3 regions of the Streptomyces griseobrunneus genome follow, and region 3 is predicted to be linked to each of the others. Evidence: riboswitches for the same ligand, from Rfam matches in the RefSeq annotation. Region 3 holds a riboswitch; each other region holds the start of a gene.
What was found. A riboswitch is a leader RNA that binds a small molecule or an ion and turns the genes downstream of it on or off. The one in region 3 is predicted to bind cobalamin.

Region 1 (7,716 bases), 3.9 Mb from region 3:
GCGAGCATGATGCGCTCGGAGATCTTCGTGGAGAGCGCGCGGGCCTCGGGGGAGTCGAAGGGCAGGCGCAGCTGGAAGAAGACGTCCTGGAGGCCCATCGCGCCCAGGCCGACCGGCCGCCAGCGGGAGTTGGAGCGCCCGGCCTGCTCGGTCGGGTAGAAGTTGATGTCGACGACCCGGTCCAGGAACGTCACGGCGGTACGCACGGTGGCGTCCAGGCGCTCCCAGTCGATCGAGCCGTTCGCCACGAAGGCGCCCAGGTTGACCGAGCCCAGGTTGCAGACGGCCGTCTCGCCGTCGTCCGTGACTTCGAGGATCTCCGTGCACAGGTTCGAGGAGTGCACGACCCGGCCCGGCTCGGCGGTCTGGTTCGCGGTCCGGTTGGAGGCGTCCTTGAACGTCATCCAGCCCTGGCCGGTCTGCGCGAGGGTCCGCATCATCCGGCCGTACAGCTCACGCGCCGGAATCGTCTTGCGGGCCAGGCCCTTGGCCTCGGCCGCGCGGTAGGCGGCGTCGAACTCGTCGCCCCAGAGGTCGACCAGCTCGGGGACCTCGGCGGGGGAGAACAGCGACCAGTCGGTGTCCGTGTCGACGCGGCGCATGAACTCGTCCGGGATCCAGTGCGCCAGGTTCAGGTTGTGCGTACGGCGCTGGTCCTCACCGGTGTTGTCGCGGAGCTCCAGGAACTCCTCGATGTCCGCGTGCCAGGTCTCCAGGTAGACCGCCGCCGCGCCCTTGCGGCGGCCGCCCTGGTTCACCGCCGCGACGGAGGCGTCCAGCGTCTTGAGGAACGGCACGATGCCGTTGGAGTGCCCGTTGGTGCCCCGGATCAGCGAACCACGGGCGCGGATACGGGAGTAGGAGAGGCCGATACCGCCGGCGTGCTTCGAGAGGCGCGCCACCTGGTGGTAGCGGTCGTAGATCGAGTCCAGCTCGTCCTTGGGCGAGTCCAGCAGGTAGCAGGAGGACATCTGCGGGTGCCGGGTGCCGGAGTTGAAGAGCGTGGGGGAGGAGGGGAGGTAGTCCAGTCGGCTCATCAGCCGGTAGAGCGCGGCGACCTCGTCCAGCGCCCGCACCGAGTCGTCCTCGGCCAGACCCGCGGCCACGCGCAGCATGAAGTGCTGCGGGGTCTCGATGACCTGACGGGTGAGCGGGTGGCGCAGCAGGTAACGGCTGTGCAGCGTACGGAGACCGAAGTAGCCGAAGCGGTCGTCCGCGCCCTCGGCCATGGCCTGCTCGACGAGTTCGTCGAGCGCGGCCGCGTGGAGCGCGACGAAGTCGGCGGTGCGGTCGGCGATCAGACCCTCGCGGTGGCCCACGGCGACGGAGGCGGAGAAGCGCGTGGCGCCCTGGCCGGCGGCCTCGTCCGCGATCGTGCGGGTCAGCAGCCGGGCGGCGAGTTTGGAGTACGCCGGGTCCTCGGAGATCAGCCCCGCGGCGGCCTCGGTGGCCAGCGAGCGCAGCTCGGCCTCGTCGGAGCGGGCGTTGCGCCCGCGCAGCGCGGAGGCGGCGACCCGTCCGGGGTCGGTGTCGGGCAGATCGACGGTGAGGTCGGTCAGGGTCCGCAGCAGGGCGGTCCCGGGTCCGTCGTTCGTGCCTGCTCCGGACGCGGTGGAGGCAGCGGATTCGGTGGCTGAAACCGGATCGGCGGGCGCGATGGTCACTGGGCTTTCCCTCGCTCGGCTGGGGGCCGGCGGCGAGCGGGGGAGCCGGGCAGCACGATGCCCCGAAGGGCAGCACTGCTCACGGCGTCCACCGGCCCATCCGCGAGGCCCGGACGTCTGGCGTCCGGTTCGGTCGAGCCGGACGCGCTGTCGACAGGTCTTCGGACTTCGGGTGTGCAAAAGCACACTGATCACACCGTTGCGGGACAGTTCCGGATTCGCACCGGATTCCCCTGCGGCGACAGCGAGGTCGAGCATACATGTGGGGGGCGCTCGTTGAGGAAGCCCCCACATGTTGTGTCGGCGTGAACAGATGTCGGTACGGCGGTCTGGCTTCTTCGCCCGGCTTTTTCCGTATCGGCGGCGCACGCGGGCCCTCTTGCGGGGGTGCGAAATGGGGCCGCCGCGCCCCTGGGAGGGGTGCGACGGCCCCGTTCGGCCGGTGGTGGTCAGCAGCAGCGGAAGCCCTCGCGGGGGTCCGCCTCGCGGGCGTCCGTGCGGCTGTGTTCGAAGGCGCGGCGGGTCATGACCGGCGTGCCCGGATCGTGGGACCGGGCGTGCGCCACATAGCGGTCGTACGCCGACTCGCCGGTCAGTTCACGGACGTACCAGCGGATCCGTCCCGCCACCCGCCGTACGTCCGCGCCGGTCATGTCCGGCTCCCTGTCCCCGCCGCCTCCTTGCGGATGCCTCCCTCGGGGCCGACGCCCGCGGCGGCCAGTTCGGCCTTCTCCTCCTTGGTCGCGAGGAGCGAGGCCGGGGCGACGAGCTTGGACTCGACGTACGGCGCCTCGTGGAGCCTGGCGCTCTCCGGGTCGCGGATGGCGTTGAAGCAGACCCGGCCGGCGTCCACGAGCACCACGATGATGAGGACGGCGAAGAGCGTGCACAGCACGCCGTCGACGGTGGAGTTGGTGACGACGGTCTGCATGTCGTCCATGGACTTGGCCGGCGGCAGCACCTCGCCCGCGTCGATGCCCGCCTGGTACTTGTCGCGCTGGGCGAAGAAGCCGACCTTCACGTCCGGCGAGAAGATCTTCTGCCAGCTCGCGGTGAGGGTGACCGCCACGTCCCAGGCGAGCGGGACCGCGGTGACCCACGCCCACTTCAGGCGGCCGGACTTGACGAGCAGGGTGGTGCAGACGGCCAGCGCGACGGCGGCCAGCAGCTGGTTGGCGATGCCGAAGAGCGGGAAGAGCTGGTTGATGCCGCCCAGCGGGTCGTGCACACCGACCCAGAGGAAGTAGCCCCAGCCGCCCACCACGACGGCGCTGGCGAACCAGACCCCCGGCTTCCAGCTGACCTCGCGGAACGGCTTGTAGGCGTTGCCCAGCATGTCCTGGAGCATGAAGCGCCCGACCCGGGTGCCGGCGTCCACGGTGGTGAGGATGAAGAGCGCCTCGAACATGATGGCGAAGTGGTACCAGAACGCCTTCATCGCGGTCCCGCCGATCACCGCGGAGAAGATCTCCGACATGCCGAGCGCGAACGTGGGCGCGCCGCCGGTCCGGGAGAGCAGGCTCGCCTCCTCCACGTCCTTGGCGGCCTGGGCGAGGGCATCCGGGGTGATGGTGAAGCCGAAGTTGGCGACGGCCTGGGAGGCGGACTGGACGCTGTCACCGATCACGCCGACGGGCGCGTTGATGGCGAAGTACAGGCCCGGGTCGATGATGCAGGCGGCGATCATCGCCATGATCGCCACGAACGACTCGACCAGCATGGCGCCGTAGCCGATCATCCGGATCTGCGTCTCCTTCTGGACCATCTTCGGCGTGGTGCCGGAGGAGACCAGGGAGTGGAAGCCGGAGAGCGCGCCGCAGGCGATGGTGATGAAGACGAACGGGAACATCGAGCCGGCGAAGACCGGGCCCGAGCCGCTGGTGGCGAAGTCGGTGACCGCGGGCATCTTCAGGGTCGGCAGCGCGACGACCACGCCGAGGGCCAGCAGCCCGATGGTGCCGACCTTCATGAAGGTGGAGAGGTAGTCGCGCGGGGCCAGCAGCAGCCACACGGGCAGCACGGAGGCGAGGAACCCGTACACGATCATCCAGATGACCAGTGTGCCCGGCTCCAGGGTGAAGAAGCCCGCCCAGGAGGACTCGGCGACCCAGCCGCCGGAGACGATCGCGAGCAGCAGCAGCGCGACGCCGATGAAGGAGACCTCGCTGACCTTGCCGGGCCGCAGGGTGCGCAGATAGACACCCATGAAGAGGGCGATCGGGATCGTCATGCCGATGGAGAAGACGCCCCACGGCGAGTGGGCGAGCGCGTTCACGATGACCAGCGCGAGGACCGCGAGCAGGATAATCATGATGACGAAGACCGCGATCAGGGCGGCGATCCCGCCGACCGGGCCTATCTCGTCGCGCGCCATCTGCCCGAGCGAACGGCCGTTGCGGCGGGTGGAGAAGAACAGTGTCACCATGTCCTGGACGGCACCGGCGAAGATGACGCCGACGACGAGCCATATCGTGCCGGGCAGGTAGCCCATCTGTGCCGCGAGCACGGGGCCGACCAGCGGGCCCGCCCCGGCGATGGCGGCGAAGTGGTGGCCGAACAGGACCCGGCGGTCGGTGGGGTGGAAGTCGACACCGTTGTCCAGCAGCTCGGCGGGGGTCGCGCGGTTCTTGTCGACCTTCAGCACCCGGTTGGCGATGAACCGGGAGTAGAAGCGGTACGCGATGGCGTACGAGCCCAGCGCCGCGGCCAGCATCCAGGCGGCGGAGACCTCTTCACCGCGCGAGAGCGCGAGGGTGGCCCAGCCGATGGCGCCGGCCAGGGCGACCAGGCTCCAGACGACTATGGACTTGGGGGACAGTGTCCGCCGTCCCGGTGCTCGTGGAACCGGTGGTGCTGGTGTGGGCGATTCCGGCATATCGATCCGTCCCCTCGCGTGATCACTGTCGTAACGTGCGCGAAATCTAGGTGGTACGGCCGCTCTCCGGAACCCCTGTCCGCATACCGGTCGCGTATCGCCGATGTCTCCACCGAAGTTCCGCAGTAAGGACACGGACGGCGGGCGGGATCGGTTCACGCGATCCGGCTCCACCGGGGATGACCGAAAACAGGCGTTGGCCCGGGAAGGGAATCCCCGGTCCAACGCCTGTTCGCATGGTGCTGGTTCTCAGTCGGTCGGCCGCTTCAGGCGGGCCACGAACTTGTACCGGTCGCCCCGGTACACCGATCGCACCCACTCCACCGGTTCGCCCTGCCCGTCGATCGAATGACGGGAGAGCATCAGCATCGGCAGCCCCACGTCCGTCCCCAGCAGACCCGCCTCGCGCGGGGTGGCGAGCGAGGTCTCGATGGTCTCCTCCGCCTCGGCCAGGCGGACGTCGTACACCTCGGCGAGCGCGGTGTAGAGCGAGGTGTACTTCACCAGCGAACGGCGCAGCGCGGGGAAGCGTTTGGCCGAAAGATGGGTGGTCTCGATCGCCATCGGCTCCCCGCTGGCGAGCCGCAGCCGCTCGATGCGCAGCACACGGCCGCCCGTCGAGATGTCCAGCAGACCGGCGAGCGTGTCGTCCGCCGTGACATAGCCGATGTCGAGCAGCTGGGACGTCGGCTCCAGGCCCTGGGCGCGCATGTCCTCGGTGTACGAGGTCAGCTGGAGCGCCTGGGAGACCTTGGGCTTGGCGACGAAGGTCCCCTTGCCCTGGATGCGTTCGAGCCGGCCCTCGACGACCAGCTCCTGCAGGGCCTGGCGCACGGTGGTGCGCGAGGTGTCGAACTCGGCCGCCAGGGTGCGTTCGGGCGGCACCGGGGTACCGGGCGGCAAGGTATCGGTCATGTCGAGGAGATGCCGCTTGAGCCGGTAGTACTTCGGTACGCGCGCGGTGCGCGTACCGTTGCCGGCCTCGCTCCCCGAACTGCCCCCGTCGGCACCCATGGCCCGCCTTCCCGACGCTTGTGTTGCTGCCGTCACCGGCTCCTCCGTCTGTCGCGGCTCACATGGTGGCACGGTCCGGTCACGGGTCGTCGCCCTCCCTTAGGTGTCGGTCCTATAACGGACGCGAGTGCACTTCTTATACACCCTTGACACCCCTAAAGGTCTAGGCCAAGCTCCCGGTACTGGTCTAAACCATTAAAGACCAGGTCCAGCCCCAGCAGAACTCGTCGAATGTCTTCGCGGTGGGTGGGGTTGCAGCATCCCTGAGGAGGGTTTGACGTGAAGCGCAAGCTCATCGCGGCTATTGGTGTCGCGGGCATGTTGGTTTCGGTCGCGGCATGTGGTTCCGGTGACGGAGACTCTTCGTCGCAGAAGCCGGCGGACCGCAAGGAGAACCTGACCGTCTGGCTGATGGGCGAGGCCCAGTCGACCTGGCCCGAGCTGGTCAAGGACGTCAACACCGAGTTCAACAAGAAGTACCCGGGTGTCAAGGTCAACGTTCAGTACCAGCAGTGGGCTGACAAGGTCAAGAAGCTCGACACCTCCCTCGGTGGCGACAAATTCCCGGATGTCGTCGAACTCGGTAACACCGAGACCATGCAGTACATCCTCAATGGTGCGCTCGGGGAAATCGACCCCAAGAAGTACGAGAACTCGGACACCTGGATCAAGGGTCTGAAGGACACCTGCACCTTCGAGGGCAAGACGTACTGCGTTCCTTACTACGCCAGTGCCCGTCTGGCCGTCTACAACAAGGACATCCTGAAGGCCGGTACCGGCAGCGACGTCCTCCCGCAGACCGAGGCCGAGTTCCTCGCCGCGATGGACAAGGTCGACGCCGAGCTGGGCAAGAAGGACAAGCGCGCCTCCTCGCTCTACTTCCCGGGCCGCTACTGGTACGCCGCGATGTCCTACGTCGCCGCCTACGGCGGCAAGATAGCCACGTACGACGAGGGCGCCAAGGAGTGGAAGGGCTCGCTGTCCTCCCCCGAGTCGCAGAAGGGCCTTGAGCACTACGTCAACCTGGTCAAGAAGTACAACAAGGCCGACCAGACGAAGGACGAGCAGGACCACGCCAACGTCATGGCCAACGAGAAGGCCGCCGTGATCTACGGCCAGGCCTGGGAGGCCGGCAGCGTCACCACGGGCGAGAACGGCAACCCGAAGCTCGAGGGCAAGATCGCCACGGCCGGTATCCCCGGCCCCGAGGGCAAGGCCCTCCCGTCCTTCATCGGCGGCTCGGACCTCGCGACGATCTCCAAGTCCAAGGTCCAGGACCTCGGCCAGGAGTGGATCGCCCTCTTCACCAACGCCAAGGGCGGCGACGTCCTCGCGTCGAAGAACGTGCTTCCCAACAACGAGAAGCAGCTCGAGCCGCTGAAGACGAAGCCGGAAACCGCAGCCATCGCCAACGCGGTGCCGGACGCCTGGTTCACGCCGATCGCGCCGGGCTGGGCCTCCATCGAGAAGGAGGAGATCCTGGAGAACCTGCTCCTGGAGATCCTCAAGGGCTCCTCCGTCGCCGACGCCTCCAAGAAGGCCGACGACAAGATCAACGCCCTGATCAACAAGAAGGCCTGACCTTCCGGTCGCCAGGCGGGGCCCGGCAGAGATGCCGGGCCCCCGCCCCCTTTTCAGCAAGTGAACGCCGTGAATTCCGGGGCCCGCCTCGGACCCGCGATGGAAGGTCAGCCACGTGTCTGCCGCTGATACCAAGGCCGTCGGGCCGCCGGTCCCCGTACCACCCGACCCGCAGCCGACCGGGAAGCCGTCGTCCGCCGACGGCGATGCGCCCCGGGTACAGAAGAGGAAGCGGAAAAAGGGTGAGCTCCTCCCCTACTTCCTGATCCTTCCGGCGATCGTGGCGATCGCCGCCGTCTACCTCTACCCGCTCGGCAAGACGGTCATCATGTCCTTCCAGGACATGGGCCGACGCGAACTGTGGTCCGGAGAGCCCGCCCCCTGGGTGGGCTTCCAACAGTTCACGAACATCCTCGGCGACCCCGAGTTCTGGTGGGTCACCTTCCGCACGATCGTCTTCATGGCCATCTGCGTGACGCTGACGATGGGCATCGGGCTGCTGGTCGCCCTGCTCATGCGCAAGCTCTCCACCTGGGTCCGGCTCGTCCTGACGGTCGCCCTCATCGCCGCCTGGTCGATGCC
Region 2 (7,716 bases), 1.1 Mb from region 3:
TCAATGCCCACGGCACCTCCACCCCCCTCAACGACGCCATGGAGACCACCCTCATCTCCCGGCTCTTCCCGCACCGCCCGCCGGTCACCGCCCCCAAGGGCGTCATCGGCCACACCCTCGCGGCGGCGGGCGCGATCGAGGCGGTCGCCACCGTCCTGACGCTGGAACGCTCCCTCATCCCGCCGATCGCCAATCTGGACTCCCTCCCCGACGCCTTCCCGCTCGACTGCGTGGTGAAGGAACCCCGCCACCAGCGGGTCGAGCGGGCGGTGAGCCACTCCTTCGGCTTCGGTGGGCACAACGTGGCGCTCGCCTTCCAACGCACCTGACCCAACAGGGCCGTTCGGGACGGCGAGGGGTGTCCTCGCCGTTCCTTGATCGTTACTCTGTCGTGACCGTATCCATGCATGAACCGGCCCAGCCGTCCACCAGCGATCTGCTCACCCGAGTCCTCTACGGCGACAACTTCCGCCAGGAGCACGGATTCTGGCGGCGACTGCTCACAACAGAACCGTTTCGGCGCTCCGGTGGCGGCACCCCAGACGAGCGGCTCGCCCTCTCCTACCACCGCCTGCGCATCCTCAACGACACGCTCGACAGCGGCGCGAGGCTGGCCGCGGACCCCCGCGCGCTGGCCGCCCTGCACGAATGGCTCGGACCCGTCGACCCGGCGCTGACCACCGTCGCGGGCATCCACTACAACCTCTTCCTCGGCAGCCTCCTCGACCACGACCCCGGTACGCCGCGCGACCTCTCGGACTTCCTGGAGCTGCGGTCCATCGGCACCTTCCTCTGTACGGAGGTGGCGCACGGCAACGACGCGGCGGCCGTCGAGACGACCGCGACGTACGACCGTGAACGCGACGGCTTCGTCCTGCACACCCCGCACGCCGGGGCCCAGAAGTTCATGCCCAACACCAGCCCCGCCGGGGGCCCCAAGACCGGTGTGGTGGCCGCCCGGCTCCTCGCCGACGGAACCGACCACGGGGTCTTCCTCTTCCTCGCCCCGCTCACCGACGACCTCACCGCTCTGCCCGGCGTACGGGTACGGCGGCTGCCCGGCCGCATGGGCTCCCCGGTCGACCACTGCCTCACCTCCTTCGACCGGTACTTCGTCCCGCGCGACGCCCTGCTCGCCGGGGAGCAGGGACGGATCGGCGAGGACGGACGGTTCACCAGCGAACTGGCCAACCGCAGAAGGCGGTTCCTCCTCTCCATCGGGCGCGTCACCCCCGGCAAGCTCTCCATGAGCGCCTGCGCGGTCGGCTCCGCCCGGGTCACCCTCGCCATCGCCGTGCGGTACGCCGGCCACCGGCTGGTCTCCGGATCGCGGGGCGCGCAGCGGGTGCCGGTCTACGCCCATCGCACCCACCACGGCCCGCTGGCCGGGGCGATGGCCACCGTCTTCGCGATGAGCCTCCTCCACCGCAGGGCCCTGGACCGCTGGGAGTCCGCCCCCGCCCCCGACCGGGACGAGGCCGAGCGGCTGGTCGCCGTCGCCAAGGGGTGGATCACCTGGCGGGCCCGGGAGGTCATCGTCGAGTGCCGGGAGCGGTGCGGGGCGCAGGGACTGCTGGAGAACAACGGCATGACCGAGCTGTTCACCGGCATCGAGGGTGCGATCACCGCCGAGGGCGACAACCTCGCCGTCCACGCCAAGGCCGCCGCCGAGATGCTGTTCAGCGCCACGCTCCGGGAGGAGGAACCGGAGGAGGACCCCGGCGAGCTGGACGATCCCCGGTTCCTTGGCCGGCTGCTCGCGGCGGTGGAGGACATCTGGTTCGACCGCGCCCGGGAGCGGATCAGCGCCGCCCCGGCCGGTGACCCGCTCGGCCGGTGGAACGCCGCATCGGGTCCTGCGCTGCGCGGGGTGGAGGCGTACGGCTACCGGCAGGCGAGCGAGGCGTACGCGCAGTCCACCGCCGCCCTGTCCGAGGGGCCGGCCCGTGAGCGGCTGACCGAACTGCACCGTCTTTTCGCCCTCCAGTGGGTCGCCCGCAACAGCGGTGACCTGCTGGCCACCGGACGGCTGACCGCCGAACAGGTGTCCTTGCTGCCCGACGCGGTGGAGCGGCTCATCGCGACCGTGGCCCGGCACGCCCCCGCCCTGGTGAAGTCGTTCGCGCTGCCGGAACGCCTGATGTCGGACTGGCCGATCGCCGGACCCGGTTACGCGGACGCCTACGACGACCCGGAGGGGTCCTGGCACCGGCACCGCAGGGCCGGGGCCGGGAGCCGCACAGCGGATTTCCGGCGGCCCGTCTGTGGCAGCAAACGGCGTCCGCTGCGCGAGAAGGTGGCGGCGCTCGGTACCCGCGGAGTGCTGCTCGCGTACTGGGGAACCACGTCCGTGCTCTCCCGATGGTTCGAGAAGCCGCAGGTGAGCGTAGACGAATCGGTTCGCCCCAAGGCGTAACCGGAAGATCGTCATCCAGTTACATCGGGCGGTGGGGTTACGTTCAACCACCCGCCATTCGTGAAGCTGCCGACGAGCCGCCGAAGAGCTGCCGACCAGCTGTCGATGAGAGGAAACACCGTGAAGACCCAGACCATCCACCCGAAGATCACCGAGGTGCTGACCGAGACGTTCAAGGTGCCCGCAGTCGAAATCCTGCCGGAGTCCACGATGGACAGCCTGGAGATGGACTCCCTGGCGGTCGCCGAGTTCGCCGTCATCATCAAGGAGACCCTGGGCGTCGCCGCCGACTCCGAGAAGCTCTACAAGGACGCCACGCTCGCCGACATCTCCGCGTTCATCGACGCGGCCGTCGGCGGCGAGGCGGCAGTCGGTTCGGTGCCGGTGAGCAACACCCGATGAACCGACCCGCCATCGCCGTCACCGGTCTGGGGATGATCACCCCGGCCGGCCACACCACCGACACCACCTGGGACGGGGTCTGCCGCGGCGAGTCCTTCGCGCGCACCGTCCCCGAACTGCACGGCTGCGCCATCGACTTCGCCTGTACGGTCACCGGCATCGACCTGGACGAGGCGGTCGGCGGCCGCAGCGCCTTCCGCATGGGCCGGTACGTCAAGCTCGCCGTCCTCGCCGCCCGGGAGGCGGTGACCGACGCCGGGCTCGACCCCGCCCGCTGGGACGGCGCCCGCGTCGCCGTCGTCGTCGGCACCAGCAGCGGGGGATCCGCCGGACTCACCGAACAGGCCGTCGCCCTGGAGCGGCGCGGCCCCGAGGCCACCTCGCCCTCGGGCATCCTGCTCACCATCCCGAGCATGCCCGCGGCCGAGATCGCGATCCAGATGAAGGCCACGGGCCCCAGCCTGGCACCGTGCACCGCGTGTTCCTCCGGGGTGACCGCCCTCTCGGTGGCCCGCGACATGCTGGCGCTCGGACAGTGCGACATCGCGATCGCCGGAGCCACCGAGTCGATCGTCTTCCCGGTCGCCATGACCGGCTTCGCCCGCTCGGGCGCGGCGGCGCTGCGGGACGGGGACCCCGCCCGTCTCTGCCGCCCCTTCGCCGCCGACCGGGCCGGGCTCGTCATGGGCGAAGGCGCCGCGATCATGGTCCTGGAGCGGGCCGAGGACGCCCGCGCCAGGGGAGCGGTCCCCCGTGCGCTGCTGGCCGGCACCGGCGCCACGACCGACGCCCACCACCCCACCAGCCCGCACCCCTCCGGGGCGGTCGCCCAGGCCGCCGTGGACGCGGCGCTGGCCGATGCGGGCTGGCGGGCCGAGGACGTCGACCACGTCAACGCGCACGGGACCTCGACCCCCCTCAACGACGCGACGGAAGCCGCCCTCATCGGCCGGGCCTACCCGCACCGGCCGCCCGTCACCGCCCCCAAGGGCGTCCTGGGCCACTGCATGGGGGCGGCCGGTGCCATCGAGGCGGGGCTGACCGTCCTGACGCTCCAGCACGGCATCGTCCCGCCGATCGCGAACCTGGACGCCCCCGACCCCGGGTTCGCCATCGACTGCGTCACCAAGATCCCGCGTGAGCTGCCCGTACGACGGGCCGTCAGCCACTCCTTCGGGTTCGGCGGACAGAACGCGGTGATCGCCCTGCAGGCTCCGTAAAAGGGGCGGCCGGGCCGGGGCGGCGGGACGATCCCGCGCCGCACCGGCCCGGCAGGGACCGGTACGCGCACCGGCTCTGAGCTGCGCGAAGACCCGTGATAGCTTGCCGGGGCCAGTCGAACCCCAGCGACGGGGTCAGGGAATCCGGTGCGAGACCGGAACTGACGCGCAGCGGTGAGGGGGACGGGCGGGGCCACGGCCACTGGAGCACGGGAGTGTTCCGGGAAGGCGTCCCGCCCGGACGAACCCGAGTCCGAAGACCTGCTGGCACCCGCGCCCCGCACCGGGGGCACGGGAACCGTACGACGGGCTCCGCGGCTGGGCCCAGAGACACCGAGGTCCTCCGTGCTGTCCAAGGCCACCCCTGCCCCGATACGCACCGCCGCCCTGTTCGCGGCGGGACTCGTCCTGCTCACGGCCTGCGGCGGCGGGTCCACCACCCCGTCCGCCGACGGCGGCGACAAGGCCGACGGCTTCCCGCTCACCCTCAAGAACTGCGGGCGAACCGTCACCGTGAAGGCAGCGCCCCAGCGGGCCGTCTCGGTCGACCAGGGCTCGACCGAGATCCTGCTCTCCCTCGGCCTCGCCGACCGGATCGCGGGAACCGCGACCTGGAGCGACCCGGTCATGAAGGGCCTGGAGAAGGCCAACGCGGGCGTCGAGCGCATCTCCGACAACCGGCCCTCCTCGGAGAAGGTCCTCGACAAGGAGCCCGACTTCCTCAGCGCCTCCTTCGCCTCCACCCTCGCCAGGGGCGGTGTCGCCCCCCGCGAACAGTTCGAGAAGCTGGGCGTCCCCACCTACATCTCGCCCGCCGACTGCATCGGCAAGGACAACAGCGGCGGCGGCGACGGAGCCCGTACCGAGCCCCTCACCATGGACAGCGTCTACATCGAAGTCCACGAACTGGCCCAGGTGTTCGGCGTTCCCGAGCGCGGCGACGCCCTGGTGAAGAAGCTCCGGGCCCGGGTGGCGAAGGCCACCGACGGCATCGACGCCTCGAACGCCTCCCTCCTCTACTGGTTCTCCGACTCCAAGGCCCCCTACCTCGCGGGCTGCTGCGGCGCCCCCGGCGTCATCACCCGCGAACTCGGCGCGAGGAACGTCTTCGACGACACCCACGACGAATGGCCCCAGATCAGCTGGGAGACCGTCGCCGACCGCAACCCCGACGTCCTGGTCATCGGCGACCTGAGCCGCACGATGCAGACGGCCGAGAGCGCCGGGAAGAAGATCGAGTTCCTGGAGTCCAACCCGGTCACGAAGACCATGGACGCCGTCAGGAACCGCCGGTACGTGCTGCTCAGCGGCCAGGCCATGAACCCCACCATCCGGACGGTCGAGGGACTGGAGCGCGTCGCCGCCGGGCTGCGCGACTTCGGGCTCACGGGGTGAGCGGCGGCAACCCGGCGGTGCGGGAGACCGCGGAGCTGAAGGCACCGGCGGCGCCGGGCCCGGTACGGAGCGGCGGCCCGGTCGCGGTGCTGCTCTGGACCGGCGGGCTCCTGCTCCTGCTGCTCTCCGTCGCCGTCGCCGTCACGATCGGGCCCGCCCGGATCTCCGTCCCCGACGTCTGGTCCGCCGTCGCCTCCCACCTCGGCTTCGGCGCATCGGAGCTGAGCCCGATCCGGGACGGCATCATCTGGAACCTGCGCATGCCCCGCACCCTGCTCGCCGCCGTGTGCGGCGCCGGGCTCGCGGTGTGCGGCACGGTGATGCAGTCCCTGCTGCGCAACCCGCTCGCCGACCCCTTCGTGCTCGGCGTCTCCTCCGGGGCCTCCACCGGGGCGGTCGTCGTGGTCGTCCTCGGCGTCGGCGGGGGAGCGGTGTCGCTGTCGGCCGGGGCCTTCGCCGGGGCCATCTGCTCGTTCGCCCTGGTCATGCTCCTCAGCCACACCCTCGGTGCCACCACCGACCGGGTGGTGCTCTCCGGAGTCGCAGCGATGCAGCTCTTCTCCGCCCTGACCTCCTTCGTCGTCATGACCTCCGCCGACGCCGAGCAGACCCGCGGAGTGCTGTTCTGGCTCCTCGGCTCGCTCAGCGGCGTCGGCTGGAGCGAGGTCGCCCTCTGCACCGCCGTCCTCGCCGGCTGCCTGGTGATCTGCCTGGCCCACGCCCGTACGCTCGACGCCTTCGCCTTCGGGCAGGACGCCGCCGCCGCGCTCGGCGTCAATGTCGCCCGCACCCGGATCGTGCTGCTGTGCACCACCGCCCTGCTGACCGCGGCCCTCGTCAGCTCGGCCGGGGCGATCGGCTTCGTCGGCCTGGTGCTCCCGCACGCGGCCCGTGCCCTCACCGGCTCCGGGCACCGGCGCCTGCTGCCGGTCACCGCACTCGCCGGGGCCGTCTTCCTGGTCTGGGTCGACACCCTCGCCCGCACGGTCCTGGACCCGCAGGAGGTGCCCGTCGGCGTGGTCACCGCGCTGATCGGCGTCCCGGCCTTCGTCCTCGTCCTGTACCGCACCCGGAGTACGTCATGAGCGCTTCCACGGGCCTGCGCGCCGACCGGGTCGGCCGGGAGGCCGGCGGCCGGCTCATCCTCGACGGGGTGGACATCACCCCGCCGCCCGGCGCCACCGTCGGGCTGCTCGGCCCCAACGGCTCCGGCAAATCGACCCTGTTGAGGATCCTCGCGGGCCTCCTCGCCCCGGACACCGGCGTCGTCACGCTGGACGGCGACCCCCTGGTGGGTCTCGGCCGCCGTACCGTGGCCCGCCGGATCGCCGTGGTCGACCAGCACGCCGTCACCCAGGTCGACCTCAGCGTCCTGGACGTCGTGCGCCTCGGCCGCATCCCGCACCGCCGCGCCTGGTCCGCCCCGGACCGTACGGATGAGGAAGCCGTCACCGACGCCCTGCGGCGCACCGGCCTCGCGGACCGGGCCGCCCAGTCCTGGCACACCCTGTCCGGCGGCGAACGCCAGCGCGTCCAGATCGCCCGCGCACTGGCCCAGCAGCCCCGCGAACTCCTCCTGGACGAGCCGACGAACCACCTGGACATCCAGCACCAGCTGGAACTGCTCGCCCTGGTCGCCGAGCTGCCCCTCACCAGCGTCATCGCCCTGCACGACCTCAACCTCGCGGCGATGTTCTGCGACCGGATCACCGTGATGAAGGCGGGCCGGGTCATCGCGGGCGGCACCCCGGCCGAGGTCATCACCGAAGAACTCATCGAGGACGTCTACGGGGTCCGGGCGGTCGTCACCCCGGACGGGCCGGACGGACGTCCCTCGGTACGGTTCCTGCCGCGCCGCTGACCACCGGCGACCCGGCCCCGCCCCGGACAGCCCTCCGGGCGGACCCGTTCGCACGGGCCCGCCCGGAGGCCGAGGACATGGGAGCGGCCTTCCGGCCGCCTAAGGGGGTACGCCGTCAGCGGCGGCGTCCCTGGCCGAACTCGCCACCGGTGTCCTTGCCGGTGTCCATGTCCTTGCCGTCGCCGTAGTCGATCTTCTCCTTGCGGACCTCGGCGGAGACTTCCTTCTGCTCGGTGACCTTGTTGGTCTCCAGGCGGACCCGCTCCACCGGGACGGCCTCCTTGCGGACGGTGGCGCGCTCCGCGTGCAGGGTGACCTCCACGTCCTGCTCGCCGAAGTCCGTGGTGCCGGTCACCTTCTCGCCGGGCCGCAGCGGTTCGCGGACCACCCGCACCTCCTCGTGGGAGACGGGCACGGACCGG
Region 3 (7,716 bases):
CCGCAGCGGCTCGTTGGCCGACAGCTCGGGGGCGTACATCTCCGGGAACCCGCCGCCGATCACGAGCCCCGCCGTACCCACCGGCAGCTTCTCGTCCCGCAGCGGGTCGAAGACCACGACCTCCGCACCGGCCGCCGTCAGCAGCTCGGCGTGCTCCGCGTACGCGAAGGTGAACGCCGCCCCGCCTGCCACGGCGACGACGGGCTTCATAGCGCCGGGCTTCTCGGCGGGCATGGGCTCCCACGTCTCGTCCGGCAGCGCCGGCGCGGTCCGGGCCAGCGCCATCAGCGCGTCCAGGTCGCACCCGGCCCGCACCCGTTCGCCCATCGCCCGTACGGCGTCCACCGCATCGCCCTGCCGCTCGGCCACCGGCACCAGACCCAGGTGGCGCGAGGGCGTGGCGACCTGAGGCGCCCGGCGCAGCACACCGAGCACCGGAAGCCCCGACTCGTCCAGCGCGTCCCGCAACAGCGCCTCGTGCCGGTCGGAGGCCACCTTGTTCAGGATCACCCCGCCGATCCGGACCTCCGGGTCCCAGGAGGCAAACCCGTGCACCAGGGCCGCCACCGAACGGGACTGCGAGGAGGCGTCGACCACCAGCACCACAGGGGCCTTGAGCAGCTTGGCCACCTGCGCGGTGGACGCCAGCTCGCCCTGCCCCGAGGCACCGTCGTACAGCCCCATCACGCCCTCGACCACGGCGAGATCGCACCCCGCCGACCCGTGCGCGAAGAGCGGGGCGATCAGATCCGTCCCGCACATGTACGCGTCGAGATTGCGGCCGGGGCGTCCCGTCGCCAGCGAGTGGTAGCCCGGATCGATGTAGTCCGGGCCCACCTTGTGCGGCGAGACGGCGAGCCCGCGCGCGGCGAAGGCGGCCATCAGGCCGGTGGCGACGGTGGTCTTGCCGCTGCCGGAGGCCGGAGCGGCGATGACCAGGCGGGGCACATTCACCACTCGATGCCCCTCTGGCCCTTCTGCCCCGCGTCCATCGGGTGCTTGACCTTCGACATGTCGGTCACCAGGTCGGCGGCCTCGATCAGCTTGTCGGGCGCGTTGCGGCCGGTGATCACCACGTGCTGGGTGCCGGGCCGGTTCCGCATCACCTCGACGACCTCGTCGGTGTCGATCCAGCCCCAGTGCATCGGGTAGGCGAACTCGTCCAGCACATACAGCTTGTACGTCTCGGCCGCCAGGTCGCGCTTGACCTGCTCCCAGCCCTCGCGGGCCTTCTCCTCGTTGTCGAGCTGGCCGTCGCGCTGGACCCAGGACCAGCCCTCGCCCATCTTGTGCCAGTCGACGGTGCCGCCCTCACCGCTCGCGCCCAGCACCTTCAGCGCGTTCTCCTCGCCGACCTTCCACTTCGCGGACTTCACGAACTGGAACACCCCGATCGGCCAGCCCTGGTTCCAGGCCCGCAGCGCGAGCCCGAAAGCGGCGGTCGACTTGCCCTTGCCTATGCCCGTGTGGACGAACAGGAGCGGGCGGTTGCGCCGCTGACGGGTGGTGAGCCCGTCGTCCGGCACCGATGTCGGCTGTCCCTGCGGCATTAAGCGGCCCTCCCGGCTGCGGTGACGTCCTTGACGAGCCCGGCGATCGAGTCGGCCCGCAGCTCGTCGAGCGTGACGGCGGTGCCTCCCAGTTCCCGGGCCAACTCCCCGGCGAGACCGAGGCGTACGTACCCCGACTCGCAGTCCACGACGACCGAGGCCGTCCCTTCGGCCTGGTGCAGCCGCGCCGCCCGCCCCGCGAGCGCCACCGGCTCCGGACCACCGGTCGCCCGGCCGTCCGTCACCACGACGAGCAGCGGCCGCCGCGACGGATCGCGCAGCCGCTCCACCCGCAGCACGTCATGGGCCTTGAGCAGCCCGGCGGCGAGCGGAGTGCGCCCCCCGGTCGGCAGCGACTCCAGCCGGGAGGCGGCCGCGTCCACGGACGAGGTCGGCGGCAGCGCCACCTCGGCGTCCTTGCCCCGGAAGGTGACCAGACCGACCTTGTCCCGCCGCTGGTAGGCATCGAGCAGCAGCGACAGCACGGCCCCCTTGACCGCGCTCATCCGCTGCCGGGCCGCCATCGACCCGGAGGCGTCCACGACGAACAGCACGAGGTTGCCCTCACGCCCCTCCCGGGTCGCCTGCCGCAGATCGTCCCGGCGCACCACGAGCCCCCGCCCGGAGCGCCCGCGCGCCCGCTGGTGGGGTGCGGCGGCCTGCACGGTCGCGGCCAGGTGCAGCTTGGTCAGCGACCCCTGCGGCCGCCGCGCGCCGGTGGTGCGCCCGTGCTCGGTACGGGCCCGGGAGCGCCGCCCGGCAGCCCCCTCACCGAGCCCCGGCACGCTGAGCATCTTCGTACGGAACGGCTCGGCGGACGCCACCGGCTGCTGCTCGGCCCCGGCGGACCGCCCGGGCGCGTCGGGGCTGCCTTCGGGGGCCTGTGACGACGTGTCGCCACCTTCCCCCTGGGGCGGCGTACGGTCCCCGTCGGCCTGCGGCGGCACACCACCACCACCGCCACCACCGCCGTCGTCGTTCCCGCCCCCATCAGGATCGGGATCGTCGTCGTTGTTCTGCCCCTCGTCGCTCCGCCCCTGGTCCCCGGCGGCCTCGTCCAGGGTCTGGTCCAGCTTGTCCTCGTCCAGGCCGGGCGCGTCGAACGGGTTGCGGCGGCGCCGGTGGGGGAGCGCCAGCAGAGCGGCCTGCCGTACGTCGTCGGCGGTCACCTCCTCACGTCCGGCCCAGGCGGCGAGCGCGGTCGCGGTACGGGCCATCACGATGTCGGCCCGCATCCCGTCGACCTCGAACGCGGCGCAGGTGGCGGCGATCTGGCGCAGCACGCCGTCGCCCAGGAGCACCTGGGGAAGCAGGGCGCGCGCGGTGGCGATCCGCTCCCGCAGGGCCGACTCCTCCTCGGCCCAGCGCGCGGCGAAGCCCCCGGGATCGTCGTCGTACGCGAGCCGGCGCCGCACGACCTCGACCCGCTCGTCGGTGTCCCGGGAGGCGGCCACCTCGACGGTCAGCCCGAACCGGTCGAGCAACTGCGGCCGCAGCTCGCCCTCTTCCGGGTTCATCGTCCCGACCAGCAGGAACCGTGCCGCATGCCGTACGGAGACGCCTTCGCGCTCGACGTACGAGGCACCCATGGCGGCCGCGTCCAGCAGCAGGTCCACCAGGTGGTCGTGGAGGAGGTTGACCTCGTCGACGTAGAGGATCCCGCGGTGCGCGTCGGCCAGCAGCCCCGGCTCGAACGCCTTCACGCCCTCCGAGAGCGCCCGCTCGATGTCCAGCGCCCCCACGAGCCGGTCCTCGGACGCCCCGACGGGCAGCTCCACGGTCCGCGCGGCCCGCGACACACCGGCGGCGTCCGCGTGCGGCCCATCAGGACACGCGGGATCGGGGGAGCCGGGATCACAGGAGAACCGGCACCCCGGAACGACGGAGACCTCGGGCACGAGCGCGGCCAGCGCCCGGACGGCGGTGGACTTGGCGGTCCCCTTCTCGCCCCGCACGAGCACACCACCGACGGCCGGACTGACAGCGTTCAGCAACAGCCCGAGCCGCAGGTCGTCCTGCCCGACGATCGCGGTGAAGGGATACGGCGTACTCACTTGGCCTCCTGGTCGACGTCAACAAAATCAAGCCCCTGGGAATTACGGGCTTCTCCCAGCGCCTCCGGGCGAGCCATTTCAAGCCCCTCCGGCGATTGAGGAGCGGGGCCCGGGGCAGCGCCCCGACTCTCCGCCGCACCCGGCACAGCGGGCGGCGCCCCCGGCGGCACGAACGGCAACCCCACCGGCGCACCCCCCTCGATCAACCGCCACAACGCATCCGTATCCGCATGCTCCTCCACCAGATCCCCCAGCCGGTCCAGCTGCTCCTCCCGCAACACCCCGAAACTCGTGTCCGGCGCGGGAACGAACCGCCGCCCGGCGGCCCGCGCCACCTCCACCAGGAACCGCCGCCGGAACCCGTCGCTCTCCAGCGACCCGTGCCAGTGCGTCCCCCACACCGCCCCCACCCGGCACCCGTCCAGGAACGGCTCCCCGCCCTGCACATCGGCCACCCCGTGGTGGATCTCGTACCCCTCCACCGGCTCCCCGAGCGCCGAACCCACCGGCCGCGCCAGCGTCTTGGCCCGGTCGAAGCGAACCCGCACCGGCAGCAGCCCCAACCCGTCCACGACCCCGGCCCGCGACTCCACCTCGTCCTCGATCCGCTCACCGAGCACCTGGAACCCGCCGCAGATCCCCAGCACCGGCCGGCCCTCCGCCGCCCGCCGCACCAGCGCGTCGGCGAGGCCCCGCTCCCGCAGCCAGGCCAGCGCCTTCACCGTGCCGCGCGTCCCGGGCACGATGACCAGGTCCGCGTCGGCCAGCTCGTCGGCCCGGTCCACGAACCGCACGACGACGCCCGGTTCGGCGGCCAGCGCGTCCACGTCCGTGAAGTTCGACATCAGCGGCACCGCGCAGACCGCGACCCGCAGCACGTCCTCGCCGTGCGGGGGAGCCACGGCCGACTCCCGCACCGCACCCCGCAAGGAGACCCGCAGGCCGTCCTCCTCGTCGATACCGAGCCCGTGGGCGTACGGCAGCACGCCGTACGTCCGCCGCCCGGTCAGCCCGTACAGCATGTCCAGGCCCGGCTCCAGCAGCGAGACGTCACCCCGGAACTTGTTCACCAGGTACCCCGCGACCAGCGACTGGTCCTCGGCGCTCAGCAGCGCCGTGGTCCCGAAGAACGAGGCGAAGACCCCGCCCCGGTCGATGTCCCCGACCACCAGCACGGGGAACTTCGCGGCCCGCGCGATCCCCATGTTCACGATGTCCGTGCGCCGCAGGTTGATCTCGGCCGGCGACCCGGCCCCTTCACAGATCACCGCGTCATAGCTCGACCGCAGCTGCTCCAGGCAGTCCACGACCGTCCCGAGCAGGGCCTCCTGGCGGCCGCCGTGGTAGCCCCTGGCGCTCATCTCTCCCACCGGCCTGCCCATCAGGACGACCTGGCTGGAGCGGTCGCTGCCGGGCTTGAGCAGGACCGGGTTCATCAGCGCGGTCGGCTCCACCCGGGCGGCCTGCGCCTGCATGGCCTGGGCGCGCCCGATCTCCGCGCCCTCGCGGGTGACGAAGGAGTTGAGGGACATGTTCTGCGCCTTGAAGGGCGCGACCTTCACGCCCCGGCGCACCAGCCAGCGGCAGATGCCCGCCGTGACGACGCTCTTGCCCGCGTCCGATGTGGTCCCCGCGACCAGCAGCCCGCCACCCATGCCCGCTCCCCTTCCCGTACCGCGTTCCCCGGACCCACTCATGCCCGTCCCCGCTTCCGTCCCGCGACCAGGTGCCCCACGGCCGTCCGGCCCACCACGCACACGCCGAGGGCCAGCAGACTCACCCGGCGCGACAGCCGCACCGCGCGTTCGATGTCCGCACTCCGCACATCCCGCCCGGACTCCCCGTTCAGGACCGGCCGGTGCTCGACGCGCCCCGCGTACGCCAGCGTCCCGCCGAGCCGTACGCCGAGAGCCCCGGCGAACGCGGCCTCCACCGGCCCCGCGTTCGGGCTCGGGTGGCGCCCCGCGTCCGCCTTCCAGGCGCGTACGGCCTCCGAGGGCCGCCCGCCCGCCACCACGGCCAGCGCGGCCGTCAGCCGGGCACCGGGCCACCCCGCGAGGTCGTCCAGGCGGGCCGAGGCCCAGCCGTAACGGCGGTGGCGGGGCGACTTGTGGCCGACCATCGCGTCGAGCGTGTTCACGGCCCGGAAGCCGACGAGCCCCGGCACCCCGCCGATCGCCCCCCACACCAGCGCGCCGACGACGGCGTCCGAGGTGTTCTCGGCGACCGACTCGACGACGGCGCGGGCGATCTGCGGCCCGTCCAGCGAGTGCGGATCGCGCCCGCACAGATGCGGCAGCCGCTCCCGGGCCACATCGAGGTCCCCGGCGGCCAGCGCGCCGCCGATGGCGCGGGCCTCCCGGCCCAGCGACGTACCGCCGACGACCGACCAGGTGGCGGCGGCGGTCAGCGCGACGGCGAGCACGGGGCGGCCTCGTACGGCACGGGCGGCCAGTGCGGCGGCCCCCACGGCGCCTCCGGCGCAGACGAGGGTGTGCAGCGCGCCCCGGCCGCGGTCGTCACGCCACAGCAGGGACTCCACCCGCGCGGCGGCCCGGCCGAAACCGGCTACGGGATGCCCCCGGCGCGGGTCGCCCAGCAACGCGTCGGCGATCAGCCCGGCGGTGGCGCCGTACGCGAAGACGCGATCGACACGCACGGATCAGCCCGCCGAGGGCAGAGGGGTTCCGGCATGGAGAGGAACAGGATGCGGCGCACGGCGGCCGGGCATGGCTTATGTCCTCACTCAGGGTCCGCGCCCTGGTTCGACGTGACCGGCGACGAGAGTCTCCTGGCTTCCGGATCCGCACTTCCCCCGGCCTTCCAGCCCGCGTGACGAGGGCCGTGACATCCGGTGTGGGGGAGTGCTCCCCGGTGACAGTGGCGGGACCGCGCCGGATTCGCACCGGCTTCCTCTGCTGTCGCCGTAAATGGCTCCGGCAGTCCACCACGCTGCGAGAACAGCCGTCAACCTGCTGTTGACCTGCGGAGCTCCAGTGTGCGCAGACGCACATCGGGCCGGACACACGGTGGGTGTGTCCGGCCCGGGGGAGTGCGGTGGGTGCGTCAGGCGACGATCAGATAGATGCCGTACGCGACCGCCGCGACGCACGCCGCGAAGCAGGCGTACGCGCCGGTGCGCGCCAGTGCGGCCGATCCGCCTGAGGCGCTGCCGCCGGCCGTGGCCGACAGCTTGGAGAGGGCGACGATGCCCACGGTGAAGAGGCCGACCAGCGCGACGGTGACCACGAGACTGACACCGAAGACGGAGGCGAGAGCTGCCCAGTCGATTTTCATACGGATCTGTCCTTACACCGTGGCCGAGGGCCGCGCCGTGTCGTCGGGCGAGGCGGCCGGGGCCGGGATGGTGGTCATGAGGTCGTTGGGGATGGTGCCGATGGGCGGCGTCTGGACCGCTGCCATGGCGGTGGTGACGACACCCTGGGGCTCGTCGGCACCGGCCGTCTCGTTGACGTTGGTGTGGTCGACCGGCTGGCGGCGCGAGGCCAGCCAGATGGCGAAGGAGCCCCCGACCAGCAGGGTCGCGGTGACGGCGATGCCCCAGGGGCCCTGCTTGGTGAGGAACTCGGCACCCGCGCCGACCAGGCCGGCGGCCGGGAGCGTCAGACCCCAGGCGACGAACATCCGGGTGGCGGTGGACCAGCGGACCACGCCTCCCTTGCGGCCGAGGCCCGCGCCCATGACGGCGCCGGAGCAGGACTGGGTGGTGGAGAGGGAGAAGCCGAGGTGCGAGGAGGCCAGGATGACGGTCGCCGCACTGGTCTGGGCGGCGAAGCCCTGCGGCGGCTTCAGGTCGGTCAGGCCGCTGCCCATGGTGCGGATGATGCGCCAGCCACCGAGGTAGGTGCCGAGCGCGATGGCGACACCGGCGGAGACGATGACCCACATCGGCGGGTTGGAGCCGGGGGCGAGGACGCCGCCGGTGACCAGGGCCAGGGTGATGATGCCCATCGTCTTCTGGGCGTCGTTGGTGCCGTGGGCGAGCGAGACGAGACCGGCCGAGGCGATCTGCCCCGCCCGGTAGCCCTTCGCCGTCGACTTGAGCTGGTTCGGGTCGGTGACGTTCCGGTTGATCCGGTACGTCAGCCGCG

Region 1: another riboswitch for cobalamin. It lies ahead of ACK8N7_RS10980 (ribonucleoside-diphosphate reductase subunit alpha); the one in region 3 lies ahead of ACK8N7_RS29200 (cobalamin biosynthesis protein).
Region 2: another riboswitch for cobalamin. It lies ahead of ACK8N7_RS34405 (ABC transporter substrate-binding protein); the one in region 3 lies ahead of ACK8N7_RS29200 (cobalamin biosynthesis protein).

What each region holds. Positions count from the first base shown of each region.
Region 1 is NZ_CP177080.1:2,507,621-2,515,336, reverse strand. It holds gene ACK8N7_RS10980 (ribonucleoside-diphosphate reductase subunit alpha) at 1-1,664, opposite strand, end outside; cobalamin riboswitch at 1,800-1,922, opposite strand; gene ACK8N7_RS10975 (YbdD/YjiX family protein) at 2,114-2,317, opposite strand; gene ACK8N7_RS10970 (carbon starvation CstA family protein) at 2,314-4,539, opposite strand; gene ACK8N7_RS10965 (GntR family transcriptional regulator) at 4,789-5,553, opposite strand; gene ACK8N7_RS10960 (sugar ABC transporter substrate-binding protein) at 5,833-7,134, shown strand; gene ACK8N7_RS10955 (carbohydrate ABC transporter permease) at 7,250-7,716, shown strand, end outside.
Region 2 is NZ_CP177080.1:7,542,983-7,550,698, forward strand. It holds gene ACK8N7_RS34385 (beta-ketoacyl-[acyl-carrier-protein] synthase family protein) at 1-329, shown strand, start outside; gene ACK8N7_RS34390 (acyl-CoA dehydrogenase family protein) at 404-2,416, shown strand; gene ACK8N7_RS34395 (acyl carrier protein) at 2,537-2,818, shown strand; gene ACK8N7_RS34400 (beta-ketoacyl-[acyl-carrier-protein] synthase family protein) at 2,815-4,038, shown strand; cobalamin riboswitch at 4,135-4,321, shown strand; gene ACK8N7_RS34405 (ABC transporter substrate-binding protein) at 4,384-5,433, shown strand; gene ACK8N7_RS34410 (FecCD family ABC transporter permease) at 5,430-6,518, shown strand; gene ACK8N7_RS34415 (ABC transporter ATP-binding protein) at 6,515-7,294, shown strand; gene ACK8N7_RS34420 (PRC and DUF2382 domain-containing protein) at 7,410-7,716, opposite strand, start outside.
Region 3 is NZ_CP177080.1:6,414,386-6,422,101, forward strand. It holds gene ACK8N7_RS29180 (cobyrinic acid a,c-diamide synthase CobB) at 1-957, opposite strand, end outside; gene cobO (cob(I)yrinic acid a,c-diamide adenosyltransferase) at 951-1,550, opposite strand; gene ACK8N7_RS29190 (putative cobaltochelatase) at 1,550-3,604, opposite strand; gene ACK8N7_RS29195 (cobyric acid synthase) at 3,601-5,259, opposite strand; gene ACK8N7_RS29200 (cobalamin biosynthesis protein) at 5,298-6,263, opposite strand; cobalamin riboswitch at 6,389-6,520, opposite strand; gene ACK8N7_RS29205 (hypothetical protein) at 6,671-6,901, opposite strand; gene ACK8N7_RS29210 (inorganic phosphate transporter) at 6,914-7,716, opposite strand, start outside.